Thiohalobacter thiocyanaticus: one gene and its partner. The protein of the gene in region 1 interacts with the protein of each later gene in a pairwise test. Links are inferred from orthologs where the notes say so. Each region holds a gene or a part of one and is shown on either strand. Other genes may lie near its edges. The genes, in order: CFK21_RS01040 and hypB.

What was found.
Region 2: the proteins of CFK21_RS01040 (region 1) and hypB interact in binary tests that used the Escherichia coli proteins (3 or more experiments, as listed by UniProt). The link is inferred for Thiohalobacter thiocyanaticus from one-to-one orthologs.

The regions. Positions count from the first base shown.
Region 1 is NZ_AP018052.1:224,505-237,238, reverse strand. What follows is about bases 8,942-11,796. They hold CFK21_RS01040 (FKBP-type peptidyl-prolyl cis-trans isomerase), read left to right. Parts: upstream 8,942-10,056; coding sequence 10,057-10,536; downstream 10,537-11,796. Other genes in these bases: CFK21_RS01035 (thioredoxin family protein), read right to left, coding at 10,571-11,796; CFK21_RS01045 (transglutaminase TgpA family protein), read left to right, coding at 8,942-9,927. Also shown: CFK21_RS01080 (ParA family protein), read right to left, coding at 1-813; 16S rRNA (guanine(527)-N(7))-methyltransferase RsmG, read right to left, coding at 974-1,651; tRNA uridine-5-carboxymethylaminomethyl(34) synthesis enzyme MnmG, read right to left, coding at 1,665-3,560; CFK21_RS01065 (GlxA family transcriptional regulator), read right to left, coding at 3,643-4,677; CFK21_RS01060 (homocysteine S-methyltransferase family protein), read left to right, coding at 4,817-5,755; CFK21_RS01055 (AAA family ATPase), read left to right, coding at 5,830-6,741; CFK21_RS01050 (DUF58 domain-containing protein), read left to right, coding at 6,965-7,933; more of CFK21_RS01045, read left to right, coding at 7,933-8,941; more of CFK21_RS01035, read right to left, coding at 11,797-12,163; CFK21_RS01030 (cytochrome b), read right to left, coding at 12,210-12,731. UniProt on the Escherichia coli protein: Folding helper with both chaperone and peptidyl-prolyl cis-trans isomerase (PPIase) activities. Chaperone activity prevents aggregation of unfolded or partially folded proteins and promotes their correct folding.
Region 2 is NZ_AP018052.1:2,401,898-2,408,407, reverse strand. Bases 1-2,733 are described here. They hold hypB (hydrogenase nickel incorporation protein HypB), read right to left. Parts: upstream 1,916-2,733; coding sequence 1,085-1,915; downstream 1-1,084. Other genes in these bases: CFK21_RS11175 (HypC/HybG/HupF family hydrogenase formation chaperone), read right to left, coding at 2,302-2,547; CFK21_RS11180 (hydrogenase maturation nickel metallochaperone HypA/HybF), read right to left, coding at 1,938-2,309; hypD (hydrogenase formation protein HypD), read right to left, coding at 1-1,074. Also shown: CFK21_RS11170 (HyaD/HybD family hydrogenase maturation endopeptidase), read left to right, coding at 3,116-3,598; CFK21_RS11165 (hydrogenase expression/formation C-terminal domain-containing protein), read left to right, coding at 3,634-4,017; CFK21_RS11160 (hydrogenase small subunit), read left to right, coding at 4,014-5,108; CFK21_RS11155 (hypothetical protein), read left to right, coding at 5,392-6,042; CFK21_RS11150 ((Fe-S)-binding protein), read left to right, coding at 6,039-6,510. UniProt on the Escherichia coli protein: Involved in the maturation of [NiFe] hydrogenases. Required for nickel insertion into the metal center of the hydrogenase. Exhibits a low intrinsic GTPase activity, which is essential for nickel insertion.

The DNA of each region.
Region 1 (12,734 bases):
TCAGTGCGTGGAGGCCGCCGCGGTCTGCGCGGCACCCCCGGTACGGCGTTCCTGATCCCGGCGCACCATCTCACCGGCCAGGGCGAGGTAGGCCAGCGCCCCGCGCGAGGCCTTGTCGTAGCGCAGCACCGGCATGCCATGGCTCGGCGCCTCGGCCAGGCGCACGTTGCGCGGGACGATGGTGCGGTAGACCTTGTCGCCGAAGTGCTCGATCAGCTGTTCGGCCACCTGATTGGCCAGGTTGTTGCGGGCATCGAACATGGTGCGCAGCAGCCCCTCGATCTCCAGATCCGGGTTCACCGCACCGCGCACCTGCTCGATGGTGTCCATCAGGGCCGACAGCCCCTCCAGGGCGTAGTACTCGCACTGGATGGGAATGAAGACAGCGTCCGCCGCCACCAGGGCATTAATGGTGAGCATGTTCAGCGACGGCGGACAGTCGATGAGAATGAAATCGTAGCGCTCGCGCAGCGGGCGCAGCGCCTCGCGCAGCCGCGACTGGCGGTCCTCGGCGTTGAGCAGTTCCACCTCGGCCGCGGTCAGGTCGCTGTTGCCCGGCATGACGTCGAAGCCGGCGGCCTCCGAACTCATTACTGCCTGGGCCGCATCCAGCTCGCCCAACAGCACATCGCAGCTGCTGTACTCGACCTCGTGCTTGTCCACACCGCTGCCCATGGTGGCATTGCCCTGTGGATCGAGGTCGATGAGCAGCACCCGGCGGCGGGTCAGCGCCAGCGCGGCGGCCAGATTGACGCAGGTGGTGGTCTTGCCCACGCCGCCTTTCTGGTTGGTGATGGCCAGGGTTCGTGTCATGCAAAGGCTCTAGGTTACCTAATCAATTGTTATGTGTCTGTGGCTTGCTATGGATAAGACCGTAGGTCGGGTTAGCGACAGCGTAACCCGACACCCGCGCCGGCATTGTTGGGTTACGGCGCTGCGCGCCTAACCCAACCTACTCTCACACGAAATACGCTCAGCCGGTCTGAATCTCGACGATGTGGCGTTCGGCATCCAGGCCCGGCACCTGCAGCCGGTGCACCGCCTTGACGATGCCCGGATCCGGCAGCGACTCGATCTCGGTCACCGGGTAGACCCCCTTCATGGCCAGCAGTACCCCATCCGGCTTGCAGTGCGGGGCGCCCTGGTCGTACATGTCCTGCACCGAGGAGAAGGCCCGGCTGATCACGGTATCGAATTTTTCCGCGTGCGGATAGTCCTCGATCCGCACATGCTCGACCTGGACGTTGCCCAGTTCCAGTTCGGCCACCACCTGGCGCACGAAGCGCAGCTTCTTGTTGCTGGAATCCAGCACCACCACATCCCACTCCGGCCGCGCCAGGGCCAGCACCAGGCCGGGCAGGCCGGCGCCGGTGCCGATGTCCAGGATACGCGGACCGCGCACATAGGGCAGGGCGGCCAGACTGTCGAGGATGTGGCGGGTCACCATGTCCTGCGGCTTGCGCACCGAGGTCAGGTTGTAGACCCGGTTCCATTTGGTCAGCAGGTTGACGAAATCGCGCAGGTCCTGCTGCACGGCCTCGTCCAGCGCCAGGCCCAGGGCCAGGATGCCGTCGGCCAGCTGCTGGTCGATGGCGGGCGGCGGCCGGTTGCCGTGCGACTTGTTGTGCTTGATGCGTCTCGCGAATGCCACGTGGGTTCCTCTGTCAGGCGCTGCGGCGTGCCGGCTGCCGGGCGGCCTTTTTCAGGTGCACCAGCAGCAGGGAAATGGCCGCCGGCGTCACCCCCGGGATGCGCGCGGCCTGGCCGACGGTCTGGGGCCGGTGGCTGCGCAGCTTCTCACGCACCTCGGCCGACAGACCGGCGACGGCATCATAATCCAGGGTCTCCGCCAGGGGCTGGTCCTCATGGCGACGCTGGCGTTCGATCTCGGCCTGCTGGCGTTCGATATAGCCGGCGTACTTGGCCTGGATCTCGACCTGCTCGGCAACACCGGCCTGCGGGTGGGCGGGGCCGACACCCTCCAGGGCGGTGACCTTATTATAGGTAAGGTCCGGGCGGCGCAGCAGTTCGAGGGCGCGGTATTCGCGGCTCAGGGGTGTGGCATGGTCGGTCTCGAGTTGGCGGGCCGCCGCGCTCCCGGGCCGCACCCAGGTATCCTGCAGCCGCCGGGTCTCGGCCTCGATCGCCTCGCGCCTGGCGCTGAAGGCCTGCCAGCGGGCCTCGTCGACCAGACCCAGCTCGCGCCCGACCGGGGTCAGACGCAGGTCGGCATTGTCCTCGCGCAGCAACAGCCGGTACTCGGCCCGGCTGGTGAACATGCGGTAGGGCTCGCTGGTGCCGCGGGTGATCAGATCGTCAATCAGCACGCCCAGGTAGGCCTGGTCGCGCCGCGGCCACCAGGGCGCGCGGTCCTGCACCCGCAGGGCCGCGTTCAGGCCGGCCAGCAGGCCCTGGGCGGCAGCCTCCTCGTAGCCGGTGGTACCGTTGATCTGGCCGGCGAAGTACAGCCCCTCGATCACCTTCGTCTCCAGGCTGTAGCGCAGGTCACGCGGGTCGAAGTAATCGTACTCGATGGCATAGCCGGGGCGGGTGATGTGGGCCCGCTCACAGCCGGGGATGGAACGCACCAGCGCCTGCTGCACGTCGAAGGGCAGGCTGGTGGAAATGCCGTTGGGGTAGACCTCATGGGTGTCCAGCCCCTCGGGTTCGATGAAGATCTGATGCGAATCCTTATCGGCGAAGCGCACCACCTTGTCCTCGATGGAGGGGCAGTAGCGCGGCCCCACGCCCTCGATCACGCCGCTGTACAGGGGCGAGCGGGGAAGGCCCGCGCGGATGATGTCATGGGTGTGCGCGGTGGTGCGGGTGATGAAGCAGTCCACCTGGCGCGGATGCATGTCGGAGTTGCCGAGATAGGAGAACACCGGCCGCGGCTCGTCGCCGGGCTGGGCCTGCATGACGCTGAAATCCAGGCTGCGGCCGTCCAGGCGCGGCGGGGTGCCGGTCTTGAGCCGCTCAACCCGCAGCGGCAGTTCGCGCAGCCGCGCAGCCAGGGCGTTGGCGGGCGGGTCCCCGGCGCGGCCGCCGGCGTAATTCTGCTCGCCGATGTGGATGCGCCCGCCCAGGAAGGTGCCCACGGTCAGCACCACGCAGGGGGCGGCGAATCTGAGTCCCATGCCGGTCACCACCCCGGTGACGCGCCCGCCCGCGACCATCAGGTCTTCCACCGACTGCTGGAAGAGATGGAGATTGGGCGTGTTCTCCAGCACCGAACGCACCGCCTGTTTATACAGGCTGCGGTCGGCCTGGGCGCGGGTGGCACGCACCGCCGGGCCCTTGCTGGCATTGAGGGTGCGGAACTGGATGCCGGCGCGATCGGCGGCCCGGGCCATCAGACCGCCCAGGGCGTCGATCTCGCGTACCAGGTGGCCCTTGCCGATACCGCCGATGGCCGGGTTACAGCTCATCTGGCCCAGGGTCTCGATGTTGTGGGTCAGCAGCAGGGTGCGCACGCCGGCGCGCGCCGCGGCCAGGGCGGCCTCGGTACCGGCATGGCCACCGCCGACGACGATGACATCGAACTGATCCTGAACCTGCATGGCTGACAACAAGAAAAAGGGAGACAGAGCCGGTCATTCTATGCAGCCCCGGCGGTTTTCGCCAGTTTTCCCACCCGGCGGCTCAGGCCATGCCGGCGGCTGCGAGCGTCTGGCGCAGCGCCCCGAAGCGGCGCCGGTACTGGCCCGGGGTCAGGCCCACCTGGCGCCGGAACAGGCGGCTGAAATAGCCGGCGTCCTCATAGCCCGCCTCGTTGGCGACGGCCTCGATGGGGTTATCCGTGGTCTCCAGCATCTGCTTGGCCTCTTCCAGGCGCAGGGCCTGGACGTACTCCAGCGGCGCCATGCCGGTGGCCTGGCGGAAGCGACGCTTGAAGGTGCGCTCGGCCAGTCCGGACAGCCCGACCATGGCGCTGACCGGGTTCGGCTCAACGTAATGCTCGGCGATCCAGACCTGGCAGCGTGCGATCACCGCATCCTCGACCTGACGGGTGCTGGCCAGGCGGGCGAAGGGCTGCTGGCCGACCTGGTGCCAGTCGATGAGATTGACCCGCGCCACCTGCATGGCCGCCTCCAAACCCACACTCCGTGCAATCAGGTACAGCGCCAGATCCATCCAGGAAGTTCCGCCGCCGGCCATGACCAGGCGCTGGCCGGCCCCGCTGGCCACCAGGGCGCGGCGCGGCTGGACCCGCACCCGGGGGAAACGCTCCGCCAGCGCCTCGCACCAGGCCCAGTGGGTGGTCGCCTCGCAGCCGTCCAGCAGCCCCGCCTCGGCCAGCAGCATCGCCCCCGAGCAGGCCGTGGCCAGCAGGGCGCCATCCGCGTAACGGGCGCCGAGCCAGGCGATCTCCGGGGCATAGCGCCCGGCCAGGGGGGCATCCGGCGGCAGGCTGACCTCCGGCACACACACAATGTCGGCCGGCGGACAGTCGTCAAGGCGGCACTCGGGAAACAGGCGGGCGCCGTTGCAGATCTCCAGCGCCCCGGTCTCGCGCGCCACCAGCCAGGGACGCATCAGTTCGGGACCGGGCCGGCCCTCGGTCACCACAGGCCAGTCACGGCCGGCGCTGCGGAACAGGTCGAGCATCCCGTAAACCACCGAGGCGGTGGTTTCCGGATACACCAGAATGGCAATGCTGACGGGGGATTCGCTCATGGCCGTTTTGTCCGGTTCCTTGCCCGACCGGCTTTAGTGGCCGGGGCTCGACAGGCCTATGTTAGTGGCCCGGCATAGAAGGAGTGTACACCACCCGGCGGGCCGGCAATGGCGCCGGGCCTGAAGAGGAGAGAGGACCATGAGCCTGTATCGTGAACAACTGCCCCAACTCGGCGACCGCCTGTTCCTGACCGACGGCGGTCTGGAAACCACCCTGGTCTTTCATCAGGGCCGTGACCTGCCGTGTTTCGCCGCCTTCACCCTGCTCGACACCGCCGACGGGGTTGACCTGCTGCGCGACTACTACCTGCGCTATCTGGATATCGCCCGCGCACGCGGCCTCGGCTTCATACTGGAATCGCCGACCTGGCGCGCCAATTCCGACTGGGGGGCGCAGCTGGGCTATGACGCCGCCGCCCTCGATGCAGTCAACCGCCGGGCCGTGGCCTTGCTGGCCGAACTGCGCACCCGGCATGAATCGCCCGTGGCCCCGCTGGTGATCAGTGGCAACCTGGGCCCGCGCCGCGACGGCTATCGCGCCGACATCCGCATGCGTGCTGAGACCGCGCGTGATTATCACCGGGCGCAGATCGAGAGCTTCGCCGCCACCGAGGCCGACATGGTTTCCGTGCTAACACTGAACTATGCCGAAGAAGCCATCGGCATCGTCCAGGCCGCGCGCGACTGCGCCATGCCGATAGCGGTATCCTTCACTGTGGAAACCGACGGCCGGCTGCCCTCGGGCGAGCCGCTGGGTGAGGCGATCGAACGCACCGATGCCGCCACCGACCGTCATGCCGCCTATTTCATGCTCAACTGCGCCCATCCCGATCACTTTGCTCATCTGCTGCACACCGACGCCGGCTGGCGCGCGCGCCTGCGCGGGCTGCGCGCCAACGCCTCGCGCCTGAGCCACGCCGAGCTCGACGCCTGCACCGAACTGGATGCCGGCGATCCGATTGAACTCGGCGTCCAGTACCGCGGCCTGCGCCGGCAGCTGCCGTGGCTGAACGTGCTCGGCGGCTGCTGCGGCACCGACCACCGTCACGTGGAGGCCATCTGCAGCGCCTGTGCCTGAAGCCCCGTGCCGCTGGGGACCGGGAATCCGACCGGCCGTTTGACCGGCCGGCCGGAGTTGGCGATCATCGCCTCATGCATCCCTTCATCGCGCCGGTCTTCTCGGCCCTCAACGGCATCATCCTCGGCAAGGAACAGTCGCTGCGCCTGGCGCTGGCCTGTCTGCTGGCGCGCGGCCACCTGCTGGTCGAGGATCTGCCGGGTGTGGGCAAGACCACACTGGCCCACGCCCTGGCGGCGGTGCTGGGCCTGGACTATCAGCGCATCCAGTTCACCAGCGACCTGCTGCCGGCGGACATCCTCGGGATTTCCGTCTTCGATCGTGAGAGCGGGCAGTTCCGCTTCCATCCCGGCCCGGTGTTCGCCCAGCTGGTGCTGGCCGACGAGATCAATCGCGCCACGCCCAAGACCCAGAGCGCACTGCTGGAGGCGATGGAGGAGGGCCAGGTGACCCTGGAGGGCGCGACCCGCGCCCTGCCCGAGCCCTTCTTCGTCATCGCCACCCAGAACCCGACCTATCAGATCGGCACCTTCCCGCTGCCCGAGTCCCAGCTGGACCGCTTCCTGATGCGGCTGCACCTGGGCTACCCGGATGCGGCCGCCGAGCGTGAACTGCTGGCCGGGGTCTCCCGCCGGGAACTGATACGCGATCAGGCCCCGCTGCTCAGCCCGGAACAACTGGCCGAACTGCAGGCCGCGGTCGCCCGCATCCATGCCAGTCCGGCCCTGCTGGACTACATCCAGGCCCTGCTCGCCACCAGCCGCGACAGCGGCCACTACCGCAGCGGACTGTCGCCGCGCGCCGGCCTGGCCCTGCTGCAGGGGGCCCGCGCCTGGGCCCTGATCGACGGGCGCGACCATGTCCTGCCCGACGACATCCAGGCCGTGCTGGCGGCCGTGGTCGGGCATCGCCTGCAACCGCGGGATGCCGACGGGCTGGCGCCGGAGACCCTGCTGGAGCCATTGCTGGCGGTGGAAATTCCCTGAATATCAATATTTATATTTATATAAATTATTGGAGTCTATTCTTAAATAGAACTTAATACCCTGAAAACATTCAAAATCAAATGGCTTTCTTTACCTGGCCGTCATTGCGGGGAACGAAGTGACGTGGCAATCTCCAACTGGCTGATTCCCGGGTAAGAGGCTGCCGCGGCGCCGCGCGCCTCGCCATGACGCCTGTCCACGCGCATCCCTGACCTGCCGACCCATGCCCCCGACCCAGCGCCAGTCCGTCCTTCCCACCGCCGAACGTCTGTTGCGCCGGCAGCCGCCCGTACTGGCGGGCAGCGAGACGCTGGCCCTGGATCGGCGCAACATCTTCATCCTGCCCACCGCCACCGGTCTGGGCTTCGTCCTGCTGCTGCTGCTGCTGCTGCTCGGCGCCATCAACTACAACAACAACCTGGTCTTTGCCCTGACCTTCCTGCTGGCCGGGGTCGGGGTGATGGCCATGCTGCAGACCTGGCGCAACCTGGCCGGGGTCCGGCTGGAACTGGCCACGGCCGCACCGGTCCAGTGCGGCCGGCCGGCACGCTTCACCCTCACCGCCCGGGCCGATGGGATGCGCACCGGCCTGGCCCTGGATAGCGACGGGACCGCGCCGGTCTGGTTCGACATCCCCGCCGAGGCCCCGGCCCGCGTACATCTGGACCTGCCGACCCGCCGCCGCGGCTGGCTCCGCCCCGGTCGCATCCGGCTCTTCACCCGCTACCCGCTGGGCCTGTTCCACTGCTGGACCCATGTCAGTCTCAGTGCCCGCACCTGGGTCTGGCCGGCCCCGGCCGACACCGGCGGCGCTCCGCCCCAGGCCGGCCGCCGGCCCAGCGAGGACGGCACCCAGGGCCGGGGTCAGGACGATTTCCGCGGCTTCCGGACCTACCATCCCGGGGACTCGCTGCGGCTGGTGGACTGGAAGGCCTACGCCCGCGAACAGGGCCTGCAGATCAAGGAGTTCGGGGGCGACCGTAGTGTCGACTACTGGCTCGACTTCAACGCCCTGGCCGAGCACGATACCGAAGCCCGGCTGCGTCGGCTCGTCCGCTGGGTGCTGGAGCTGGACCGGGACCAGCAGCGCTATGGCCTGCGCCTGCCCGGCATGGAGATCACGCTCGGGCGCGGACCGGACCAGCGTGAACGCTGCCTGCAGGCGCTGGCCCTGTTCGGGGTGAGCGACTGATGGCCGCGCGGCGGCCCGCTGACTGGCAGCCCCCGCGCGGTCTGCTGCTGGCCCTGGCCGCCAGCCTGATCCTGGCCGGGCTGCCGCAGCTGCTGCGCCAGCCCGGCGTGCTGACCCTGCTGTGGCTGATCCTGCTGGGCTGGCGGCTGGCGCTGGCCTGGCAGGGCCGGCCGTCGCCCTCGACCTGGCTGCGCCTGCTGCTCACCGCCGCCGGCGTCGGCCTGATCCTGATCGAATACGGTGCCTTCTTCGGCCGCGAGCCCGGCAGTGCCCTGCTGGTGTTCCTGTCCATCATGAAGTTCGTCGAACTGCGTCGACCGCGCGATGCCCAGCTGCTGATCTTTCTGGGCTATTTCATGCTCGGGGTGGCCTTTCTATTCAGTCAGTCGCTATGGCTGGGCGCCTGGCTGGTGCTCGCGGTCTGGGCCCTGACCTCCGTCTGGGTCGCGCTCAGCGATCCCCGTCAGCCGCTGCCCGCCCGCCGTCACGCCCGTCTGGCCGGGCGGCTGCTGCTGGGCGCCGTGCCGCTGCTGCTGCTGCTGTTTCTCCTGTTTCCGCGCATTCCCGGCCCGTTGTGGAGCCTGCCCGGGGATGCCCACAGCGGTGTGACCGGCCTGAGCGATGCCATGGAACCGGGTCGCATCAGCGAACTGGCCGGTTCCGAGGCGGTGGCCTTCCGGGTACAGTTCGACGGTCCGCCGCCGCCGCCCGCTCAGCGTTACTGGCGCGGTCCGGTGCTGGCGCTCACGGATGGACGCCGCTGGGAGACGCAGCCGGTCCGGGCCGGGCAGCGTCTGCCCAGCAACGTCCAGGCCGGCCGGCTACTGGAACCCCGGGGCGAGCCGGTGCGCCAGACCCTGACCCTGGAGCCGCACAATCAGGTCCATCTGCTCGCCCTGGACCGCCCGGGCAGCGTGCCGGAAGGCGCCTGGCTGACTCCCGACCTGCAACTCATCAGCGAGACCCGGGTGCGACTGCGCCAGCGCTACGAGGTGGTGTCCTACCCGCAGGTCCGGGTCGCCGCCAGCGCACCCGGCCGGCGCGACATTACCCGCGGCTACCCGGCCGATCTGGATCCCCGGGTGCTGGCCCTGGCCCGCGGCTGGCGGGCGGCGGCCGATTCGCCGCAGGCCATCATCGACCAGGCCCTGCGCCACTTCAACCAGGAGCATTTCATCTACACCCTGACCCCGCCGCGGCTGGGTGCCAACCCGGTCGGCGAGTTCCTGTTCGAGACCCGGCGCGGTTTCTGCGAGCATTATGCCGCCGCCTTCACGCTGCTGATGCGCGCGGCCGGGCTGCCGGCCCGGGTGGTGACCGGCTACCTGGGCGGGGAATACAACGCCGCGGGGGACTACCTGGTCGTGCGGCAGTCGGATGCCCATGCCTGGGCCGAGGTGTGGCTGCCGGAGGGAGGCTGGGTCCGGGTCGACCCCACCACCGCCATCGCCCCGGAGCGCATCGAAAGCCGGATCGAGGTCGGCGCCAGTCGCGACTCCGGCGCAGTGCGCTTCTGGACCGACGGCACCCGGGGCTGGCAGCGGACACTGCAGGAGATGCGCCAGAGTTGGGACGCGCTCAATCACCGCTGGAACCAGTGGGTGCTGGACTACGGACCTGAGCGCCAGCGGGATTTTCTCTCCGGCCTGGGCCTGCCCGACGTAAGCTGGCGCGGGCTCGGTCTGACCCTGCTGCTGCTGCTGATCCCGGTGCTGGCGCTGCTTGCCTGGTGGATGCTGCGTCCGCGCGAGACGGCCCGCGACCCCGCCGTGCGTCTCTACCGCGCCTTCTGCCGCCGGCTGGCGCGCCACGGTATCCGCCCCGAGCCCGGCGAGACCCCGCGTCAGCTGCTCGCTCGTATCCGCCGGACCCGGCCCGCCCTGGCCCCGGCCGCCGGGCGCGTGATCCAGCGCTACCAGGTGCTGCGTTATCGCCGCCAGCCGCCGCGCGATGCGCTCGAGGCCCTGCGCCGGGCGGTGCGCGCCTTTCGCTAGGGCGGCTGCCAGGCCCTTGCTCCGCGCCTGCGCTGCTGCCGGAAACCCGGCGCAGCCTATCGAAAGCGATGCGGATGGGCTAACATGGGGGGATTGAAACGAACTGCCCGCAGGGTAAAGGAAAGCAGCATGCCAGTCGCACAGAACAAGGTCGTCTCCATCCACTACACACTGAAGGACCCCGAGGGCCAGATCCTGGACCAGTCCAGTGACCAGCCCCTGGCCTACCTGCACGGCGCGAGCAACATCATCCCGGGTCTGGAAACCGCCCTCGAGGGCAAGGATGTGGGCGAGAAGATGACCGTGACCGTCGAACCCGAGCAGGGCTACGGCATGAGCGATGAGGCCCTGATCCAGGAAGTGCCGCGCGACGCCTTCCAGGGGGTCGAGGACATCCAGCCCGGCATGCGCTTCCAGGCCGATTCTCCCAACGGCCCGATGGTCGTCACCGTGGTCAAGGCCGACGACAGCACGGTTACCGTCGACGGCAATCACCCGCTGGCCGGCATGACCCTGACCTTCGATGTCGAGATCGCCGACGTGCGCGATGCCAGCGAGGAAGAACTCTCCCACGGCCACGTGCACGGCCCGGGCGGGCACGAGCATTAATACCGTCTGCTGATGACCGCCCCGCCCGGGGCGGTTACGGCCTTTCCTGTCTCCCCATCCGGCGCTGCGCCAATACGCCCAGCGCCATGTCATCCGGATCACCGCCGCTGACCAGCTGCAGTTGCTTCAGCGCCGCTCTCAGCCACAACTCCCGCCGTTCGGGCGACAATACCGCATCAGGGACGACCGCAGGATCCGCCGGTGCAACCAGCATCCAGGCCAGCGCGGCATGGGTGCGGGACTCGGTCCAGGGTTGCAGACCCGGGTCCAGGCGTTCGGCAAAGCCGCCGAGCGAAGCGTCGTAATATGCCGCGATGTGCGCCAGCAGCTGCGCCCCCCGTGCCTTTGCCTGCGCATCGCCGGTTGCGGCGTAATACAACCACCAGGCCGCTGCGGGCCAGACCTGGGCCGGCAGGTAATGGGCCAGCTGCGGCGCGCCGCCATCGGGGCGATAGTGGTAATAGCCGCCGTCGGGGTGACGCAGGCGGGCATCCAGCCCGGCGAGCGCCCGGCCGGCCCAGCGCAGATAGCCGGGTTCGTCCAGGGCCCGGGCGGCGCGGATCAGCGCAATGATGGCCTGGCCGCTGACATCGGCGTACTGAACCCGCTCGACCGGGGGCGGTATCAGTTCGGCCCGCACGCGCGCCGGCGCGGCATAATATTCCGGATCCGAGGCCTGACTGCCCGGAAAGCTTCCGTGTGATTCATTCCAGAGGACGGTGCGCAGATAGTTCAGCGATTCTCGCACCACGCGCGCATCGCGTTCGCGGCCCAGTTCATGATAGGACTCGGCGAACAGCCAGATGAGCTTGGCATTGAGGCCCAGCACCTTGGAGGTTTCTGTCCGATCCGCCGGCTCGGGCTGCTCGGAATCGTGAAAGAAGAAGAAGCCGCCGTCGACCGGGTCAAACAGTTCCTCGCGCAGCACATCCAGCATGCCCGGGATGCGTTCGGCCCAGGCGGGCTCGTGCAGCAACAGCAGATAGGTCAGTGGCTGCGGCCGTTTGCTCAGGGCGCCGATGATCGAGGCCCCGCTCAGGCGCTGCTGCGTCGGGTCATAGGTCTCATCCAGAAAGGCCAGAAACGCCTCCGGATCACCCTCGAGCAGGCTTTCCAGGCCGGCCGGGACGGCAGCGGCAGTGATGAGCTGTTGTGCCGTTTCCTGCAACAGCTGCTGCAGGTCCACGGCGCTCACATGTCCGGTGAAGCGGGCCAGCGGCTGGCCCGCCGCGTCCATCAGCACCGTGTAGGGAACGCCGCGGCCGCCCAGGCGGGTGAACAGGTCACGGCGCTGATCCAGATTCACCAGCACCGGCACATAGCGCGCCTCGATGGCAGCCACGGTAGCGGGATGCTCCAGCGTCTGCTCCTGATACTGCCGGCACCAGGTGCACCACTGGCCGTGGAAGTAGACAAACAGCCCCTTGTTCGTCCGCTGCGCCCGGGCACGGGCCTGCGTCCCCCAGGGTTGCCAGTCGATGGCCGAACCGCGCGGATAGTCGTGCACCGCGGCTACGGAGGACAGGGCGGAGGCACCCGTATCGTCCTGATCCGGCAGCGCGAGCAACGTCCCGCTGGCCATAGTGGCCAGCAGCAGGGTCAGGCATATGCCGCGATGAAGTCGCATGTCCCGAGTCTAGACGCCTGCCGTGCCTTTGTCGGAACCGGAACAATCACAGCATGCGTTGCAATACATCGTCCTTCCGGGCGAAATGGTGCAGCAGCGCCATGCCAATATGCCCAACGATCAGCACCAGCAGCGTCCAGGCGATCGGTGAATGCAGGCTGCCGAGGCTGGCCATCCAGGGGATTTCATCGCCCTTGGCCGCCAGCTGGATACCAAAGACCTTCCAGCCATAGCCGTTGCCCAGCATGGTCAGGATGCCGGTAACAGGCATCAGCAGCATAGCGGCATACAACAGGCCATGGCCCGCCTTGACCAGAAACGCCACGGCCGGATCCTGTGCGGGGCGATTGTGCTTCTGGTTCATCGCCCAGCCGATCCGCAGCAGCACCAGCAGCAGCAGCAGTGATCCAATGGATACATGCCAGGGTACAAGAGTCTGCCCGACCCAGTGCTCGCCATCATCGATACGATCGAAGACTTTCAACAGCTGCCATCCAATCAGAAAGGCCATGCCCCAGTGAAAAAGCCGGGTGACAGTGCCATATCGCGTCTCTGAATCCTTGTTCATCTG
Region 2 (6,510 bases), 2.2 Mb from region 1 along the record:
GGCCCACCAGATGCGGCACGCACCCTCGTCGGAGACCATGCAGGGGCCGATGGGGTGGCGCGGGGTGCAGGCCGCGCCATAGAGGATGCATTCATTGGGATAGATCTTCCCCAGCACCACCCGGGCGCAGTCGCAGCCGGGCGGCATCTGGCCGGCGCGCTTGCGCGCGCTGTCCTGCTGGGCGGGATACAGGCGGCGGGCATCCTGGGCAGCATAGGCCGCACGCAGGTGAAAGCCGGAGTCCGGAATCACGCCCACGCCGCGCCAGTTGGCGTCACCCACCTCCATGACCTGGTCGAGCAGCCGGCGGGCGGCCGTATTGCCGCCGGGGCGCACCAGTTCCGGATAGCAGTTGTCCAGGAAGGGCCGGCCCTCGCGGTACTGGCGCAGGGTGGAGTACATGGCCGCCAGCAGCGACTCCGGGCTGAAACCGGCCACGGCGGCCGGAATGCCGTGGCGCTGGACCACGAACTCCCATTCCTCCGGACCCATCACGGTGCTGACATGGCCGGGGGCGACCAGGCAGTCGAAGCCGGCCTGCTCGGAGTCCAGCAGCATGGCCACCGCCGGCCAGGTCAGTCGGCCCGAGAGCAGTACGCTCAGGTTGTCGGGCACGCCCTCGGCCAGCATGGCGGCCACCGGCGCGGTGGTGGTCTCGAAACCGGCGGCGAAGAAGACCACCGGCCTTCCAGGCTCGGCACGGGCGATGCGCACGGCCTCGGCGGGTGAGGCGATGGGGCGGATGTCGGCCCCGGCCGCCCGGGCCTGTTCCAGCGAGCGCGGGTCCTTCTTCGGGGCGTTGACCGGGACCCGCAGCATGTCGCCGAAGGCGACCAGGATGACATCCTCGTTCAGGGCCAGCTGGATGGCGTGATAGACGTCCTCTTCCGGGCATACGCACACCGGACAGCCCGGTCCGGGAATCAGTTCGATGTTCTCCGGCAGGGCGCCGCGCAGCCCGGCCTGGGTGATGGAGCGTTCGTGGCCGCCGCAGACGTTCATGATGCGCACCGGCTCGCGGATAGCCAGGTCGTGGATGCGCTGCAGCCAGCGGCGGGCGGCGGAGTCGCTCATGGTGATGGCCTCAGGGGTGTGGGCGCGGGCCGCTGTGCAAAGCCGCGCCCTCGGGCTGAATCGCCGGGCGCAGGGTTTCGCTGCGCGCGCGGCGTTCGCGCTGGGCGTCGACCTCGGCGCGCAGCCAGTCCAGCCAGGCGTCCAGACCCTGCCCCTTGCGGGCCGAAAGATTGAACACGGGCGCGGGATTGGCCAGTTCACGCAGGCAGCGGGTGGCGCGGTCGGGGTCGAAATCGTCCAGCACCGCCAGCAGGTCGGCCTTGGTCAGCAGCATCAGGTCAGCGGCGCGGAACATCACCGGATACTTGGCCGGTTTGTCGTCGCCCTCGGTCACCGACAGCAGGGTGACGTTGCGATGATGACCCAGATCGAAGCTGGCCGGACAGACCAGGTTGCCGACGTTCTCGATGAACAGGATGTCCAGGTCGTCGAGGTCCAGATGATGCAGGGCGTCATGCACCATGTGGGCATCCAGGTGGCAGGCGGTGCCGGTGGCGATCTGGAAGGCCGGCACGCCGCGGGCGCGGATGCGCTCGGCGTCGTTCTCGGTTTCCAGGTCGCCCTCGATGACGCCGATCCGCAGTTCATTGCCCAGCGCATCGATGGTCGCCTCCAGCAGCGCCGTTTTGCCCGAGCCGGGTGAGGACATCAGATTGACCGCCAGCACGCCGTGGCGGTCGAAGTGTTCGCGGTTGTGGGCGGCCTGGCGGTCGTTTTCCGACAGCAGGCCCTGCAGTACCTCCACGCTTTCGTGTCCCTGACGGGTGAATCTGAGCTTGCCGTCGATTTCCAGCAGGTGACGGTTGCCGGGAGTGAGGTTGCAGCCGCAGGTGTCACACATGGTGTAAGTTCCCGTTATGCGTTCAGTTCAGATAAGCGGATTCGGTTTCGGGCATGATGAACTCCACGCTGGCCAGCAGCAATTCGTCCCCGCTGATGAGCCGGGTCTGCCAGGAGCCGCATTGGTTGCACAGCAGCCGGTTGGGTCGGACCTCGGATTCGGTGCCGCATTCGTTGCAGTGCACGCGCAGGGCGTCCGTCTCCACGACCAGATCGGCACTCGCGGCCAGGGTGCCGGCGCTGGCAATGGGAAAGGCCTGGCGCAGCAGTTCGGGTTCCACCCCGGCAAGCGGGCCGATGCGTACCACGATGCGCGAGACCCTCTCGGCGCGGTGACGGCGGGCCAGGTCGCTGACCTGGCGCAGCATGCCCTGGCACACGGACAGCTCATGCATCGACGCCGCCGCCTTCCAGTTGCCCCAGCATCTCATCGTAGAGTTCCCAGGCCGAACGCGCCTCCTGTGCGCTCATCTTCTGGATGGCGTAGCCGACGTGCACCATCACGAAATCGCCCGGGGCCAGAGGTTCATCCTGAAGCAGGAACAGGCTGACATCGCGCTGTACCCCCTTGGCCTCGCACTGGGCGACGAAACCGTCGACATTGAGAACCTGCATGGGTATGCCCAGGCACATGGGCGGGCCTCCGTGATCGGGCGTTTGGGCCGGTGTTTCCCAGTATAGTCCTACGATTGGTTCATGCATGCAAGGCACCGCCTTGCGCCGCGTCATATGGCTGTCATACTCAGTCCATAACTTCGATAAGGGAGTGGCAGCGGTATGCACGACAGGCGAGTGGCGACGGCAGGCTCTGCCGCGCGGGCGTGGCTGGGACTGCTGATGCTGGGTGCGGGCGTCAGTGCCTGCTCGTCCGGGACGGCAACCGAAACGGGCAGGGCACTGTATGAGCAGAATTGCCAGTCCTGCCATCGATCCATATCAGTTTTTGCTGATATGGAGCCGGCCCGGCTGCAGGCCGAACTGGCCGCGCCCGCGCTGCGCAAACACCGTTTCCGGCTGTCGCTGGAAGAGCAGCAGGCATTGCTGGATTACCTGCGCAGTGGCCGATAGACAGGTATTTCACATTCTGCTATATCCTGTCCGCAGGGCGCTTGATATGCGTCAATCCATTACCTGTTGACCTGTGGCGCACAGGGGCAATAATAGGGTCCATGGAAGCGTCCATACAAAGACACGCTCAAGAATGAATAACAACTGCCTTGTACTTGGACTCGGCAATACCCTGCTCAGCGATGAAGGGGTCGGCGTCCATGTCGTAAAACGGCTGGAAGAAGCTGCCCTGCTCGACGGGAACGTGACCTGCATGGACGGCGGCACCCTGAGCTTCACCCTGGCCGAAGCCATCGAATCCACCAATCGGCTTATCGTTGTCGATGCCGCCGAACTCAATGCCGCGCCCGGTACCGTTCAGGTCTACGAGAACGAAGGCATGGACGAATTCATCGGCAGCAACCGCAAGCGCAGCGTGCATGAGGTCAGTCTGCTCGACCTGCTGGCCATCGCCCGCCTGACCGATTCACTGCCACAGCGCCGCGCCCTGGTCGCCATCCAGCCGGAGCAGGTCGACTGGGGCGATATGCCCACCGAAGCGGTGCAGGCGGCCATCGAGCCGGCCTGCGAGGCCATCCATTCGCTCATTCAACGGTGGCGTCAGTGGGCGGCCTGAACGATATCCCGGTCGTCACTGTTGCGGATGAGGTCGTGTCGGACACGGACATCACGCCGGCGGTACAGGCCCTGTTGATGGAACTGGCCGAAAGGCTGGAGATATTCCGCCGGACCGGCGAGACCCATGTCATCGACCTGCGCAGCCTGCCGATGCCGGTGGCCGAGCACGAACTGCTGCGTGAATGGCTGGGGGTGGGTGAGGTGCGTATCGAACTCGACTCCCTCGGCCCCACGGCCATCCACGAGACAGCCTATCCGGGGATCTGGTGGGTGGTGCATCGCAACCGCGACGGGGAAATCATGACCCAGCAGGTCGAAGTCACCGCCTGTCCCGAGATTATCCGTTCCCAGCAGGAAGACATCCATGAAGGGCTGCAGCGCCTGCACGAGGCGCTGCCCACAGGAGAATCCGCATGACACGACCGACGCTTGCCCAGCAGCTGGCCCGACAGGGCATCAGCCGCCGCGCCTTTCTCAAGTTCTGTGCGGCCACCGCCTCCATGATGGCGTTGCCGCCGACCATGGCGCCGGCCATCGCCGAGGCCCTGGGCAAACGCACCCGCCCCTCGGTGATCTGGCTGTCGTTCCAGGAGTGCACCGGCTGCACCGAGTCGCTGACCCGCTCGCACTCGCCGACGGTGGAGAACCTGATCTTCGACCTGATTTCGCTGGACTATCACCACACCCTGCAGGCCGCCGCCGGCGAAGCCGCCGAACTGGCGCGCGAACAGGCCATGGAGGAGGGCGGTTATCTGGTACTGGTCGACGGTTCCATTCCGGTTGCTGACGGCGGTGTCTACTCCACCATCGCGGGCATGACCAACCTGGACATGCTGGCGCATACGGTCAAGGATGCCGCGGCCGTGGTGGCCATCGGTTCCTGCGCCGCCTTCGGCGGTATCCCCAAGGCCGATCCCAATCCCACCGGGGCGAAGAGCGTCGCCGCCCTGATGGCCGACGGCAGCATCGCCAGCAAGCCGCTGATCAACGTCTCCGGCTGCCCGCCCATCCCGGTGGTCATCACCGGCGTGCTGGCGCACTACCTCACTTTCGGCAGCGTGCCCGAACTCGACGATCTGGGCCGGCCCAAGGCCTTCTTCGGCGACTCCATCCATGATCGCTGTTACCGCCGGCCCTTCTACGACGCCGGCAAGTTCGCCAAGACCTTCGACGACGAGGGCGCGCGCAAGGGCTGGTGCCTGTACGAACTGGGCTGCAAGGGCCCGACCACACACAACGCCTGTGCCACCGCCAAGTGGAACATGGGGACCAGCTTCCCCATCGAATCCGGTCACGGCTGTATCGGTTGCTCGGAACCGGATTTCTGGGATGCCGGCAGCTTCTACAAACCGCTGAGCGCGGCCACCGGCGACCTGTCCGGTCTGGCCGGCGGGGCGATCGCCGCCGGCGCTGTGGCCGGCGCGGCCGCCGGGCTGTATGCGCGTAGTCAGAAGCATAAGGCGGCCGCCAGCCGGGAGAAGATGACGGTGGATGATCTGAAGGACTAGATATTCATGGCCACGGAAGCACACGGAACAACACGGAATGCAATCAATTCAGTGAACAGGCTCTTGCCCCAGCCTCGTCACCCCCGCGCAGGCGGGGATCCAGTGTGTATCTGCTCTGCCGGACACTGGGTTCCCGCCTTCGCGGGAACGACGGATAAGCGGGTATCCGGGTTATGCGAGAGCCATTCAAACCATTGGATGAATATTTTCGGTTCCATACCATGTGTTTCCGTGGCAAGTAAACGAGCTGATTGAGTAGCAGGGCAGGTCTGGGGAGACCGATATGGAATTTCTCAACTGGGTAAGGGGTCCGGGCCTGGAATATGCAACTGTGATATTCCTGGTCGGGATCTTCATGCGCTTCATCGAAATGTGGCTGATCGGGCGCAAGCCGGATCTGTCCAGACCGCGCGCCAGCGCCTCGCGGGCCGGTTGGCGTGCCGTGTGGCGGCGCTCCCTGCCGAGCGAGGGCCTGATGAAGAACTCGCCGCTGGTGTTGATCGCCGGCTATGTGTTCCACATCGGCTTCCTGCTGGTACTGCTGTTTTTCATCCCCCACATCCAGTTCTTCAAGGACGTGCTGGGTTTCGGCTGGGCCGGGCTGCCGTCGCCAGTGATCGATTTTCTGTCCATTCTCACCATCGCCGCGCTGGTGGCGCTGCTGGTGCACCGGCTGGTCGACCCGGTGCGCCGCTTCCTGTCCACATCTCAGGACTACATCGCCTGGGTCGTTACCACCCTGCCGGTAGTGACCGGCTACATGGCCATGCACATGGACGTGGTGCCCTACACCACCATGCTGGCGCTGCATATCCTGAGCGTGGAGATCCTGATGGTGGTGTTTCCCTTCACCAAGCTGATGCACGCCTTCACCTTCGCGGTGTCGCGCTACTACAACGGTGCGGCCATGGGTCGCAAGGGAGTCCAGCTATGAGTCCCTCGCTCGAACGCGGTCTCAACGCCTTCGTCAACCAGATCGACGGGCCCATTGCCTCCTATTTCAACAGCTGCGTGCACTGCGGCATGTGTGCCCATGCCTGCCTGTTCTACACCGAGACCGGTGATCCGAAGTACACGCCCATCTACAAGACCGAACCGCTGCGCCGCGCCTGGAAGCAGAACTTCACCTTCTGGGGCCGGTTGCTGTCGAAGCTGGGTCTGGAGAAGAAGATCACCGACGAGGAACTGGCCGAGTGGGAGACGCTCATCTACGACGGCTGCACCCTGTGCGGGCGCTGCACCGCCGTGTGTCCGGTCGGCAATGACATCACCTACATGATCCGCAAGTCGCGCGAGGCCATGGCCGCTTCCGGTCATGCCCCGGAAGGGTTGAAGATGGCCACCACCCGCGCCATCGAGATCGGCAGTCCCATGGGGGTGACCATCGATACCCTCAAGGCGC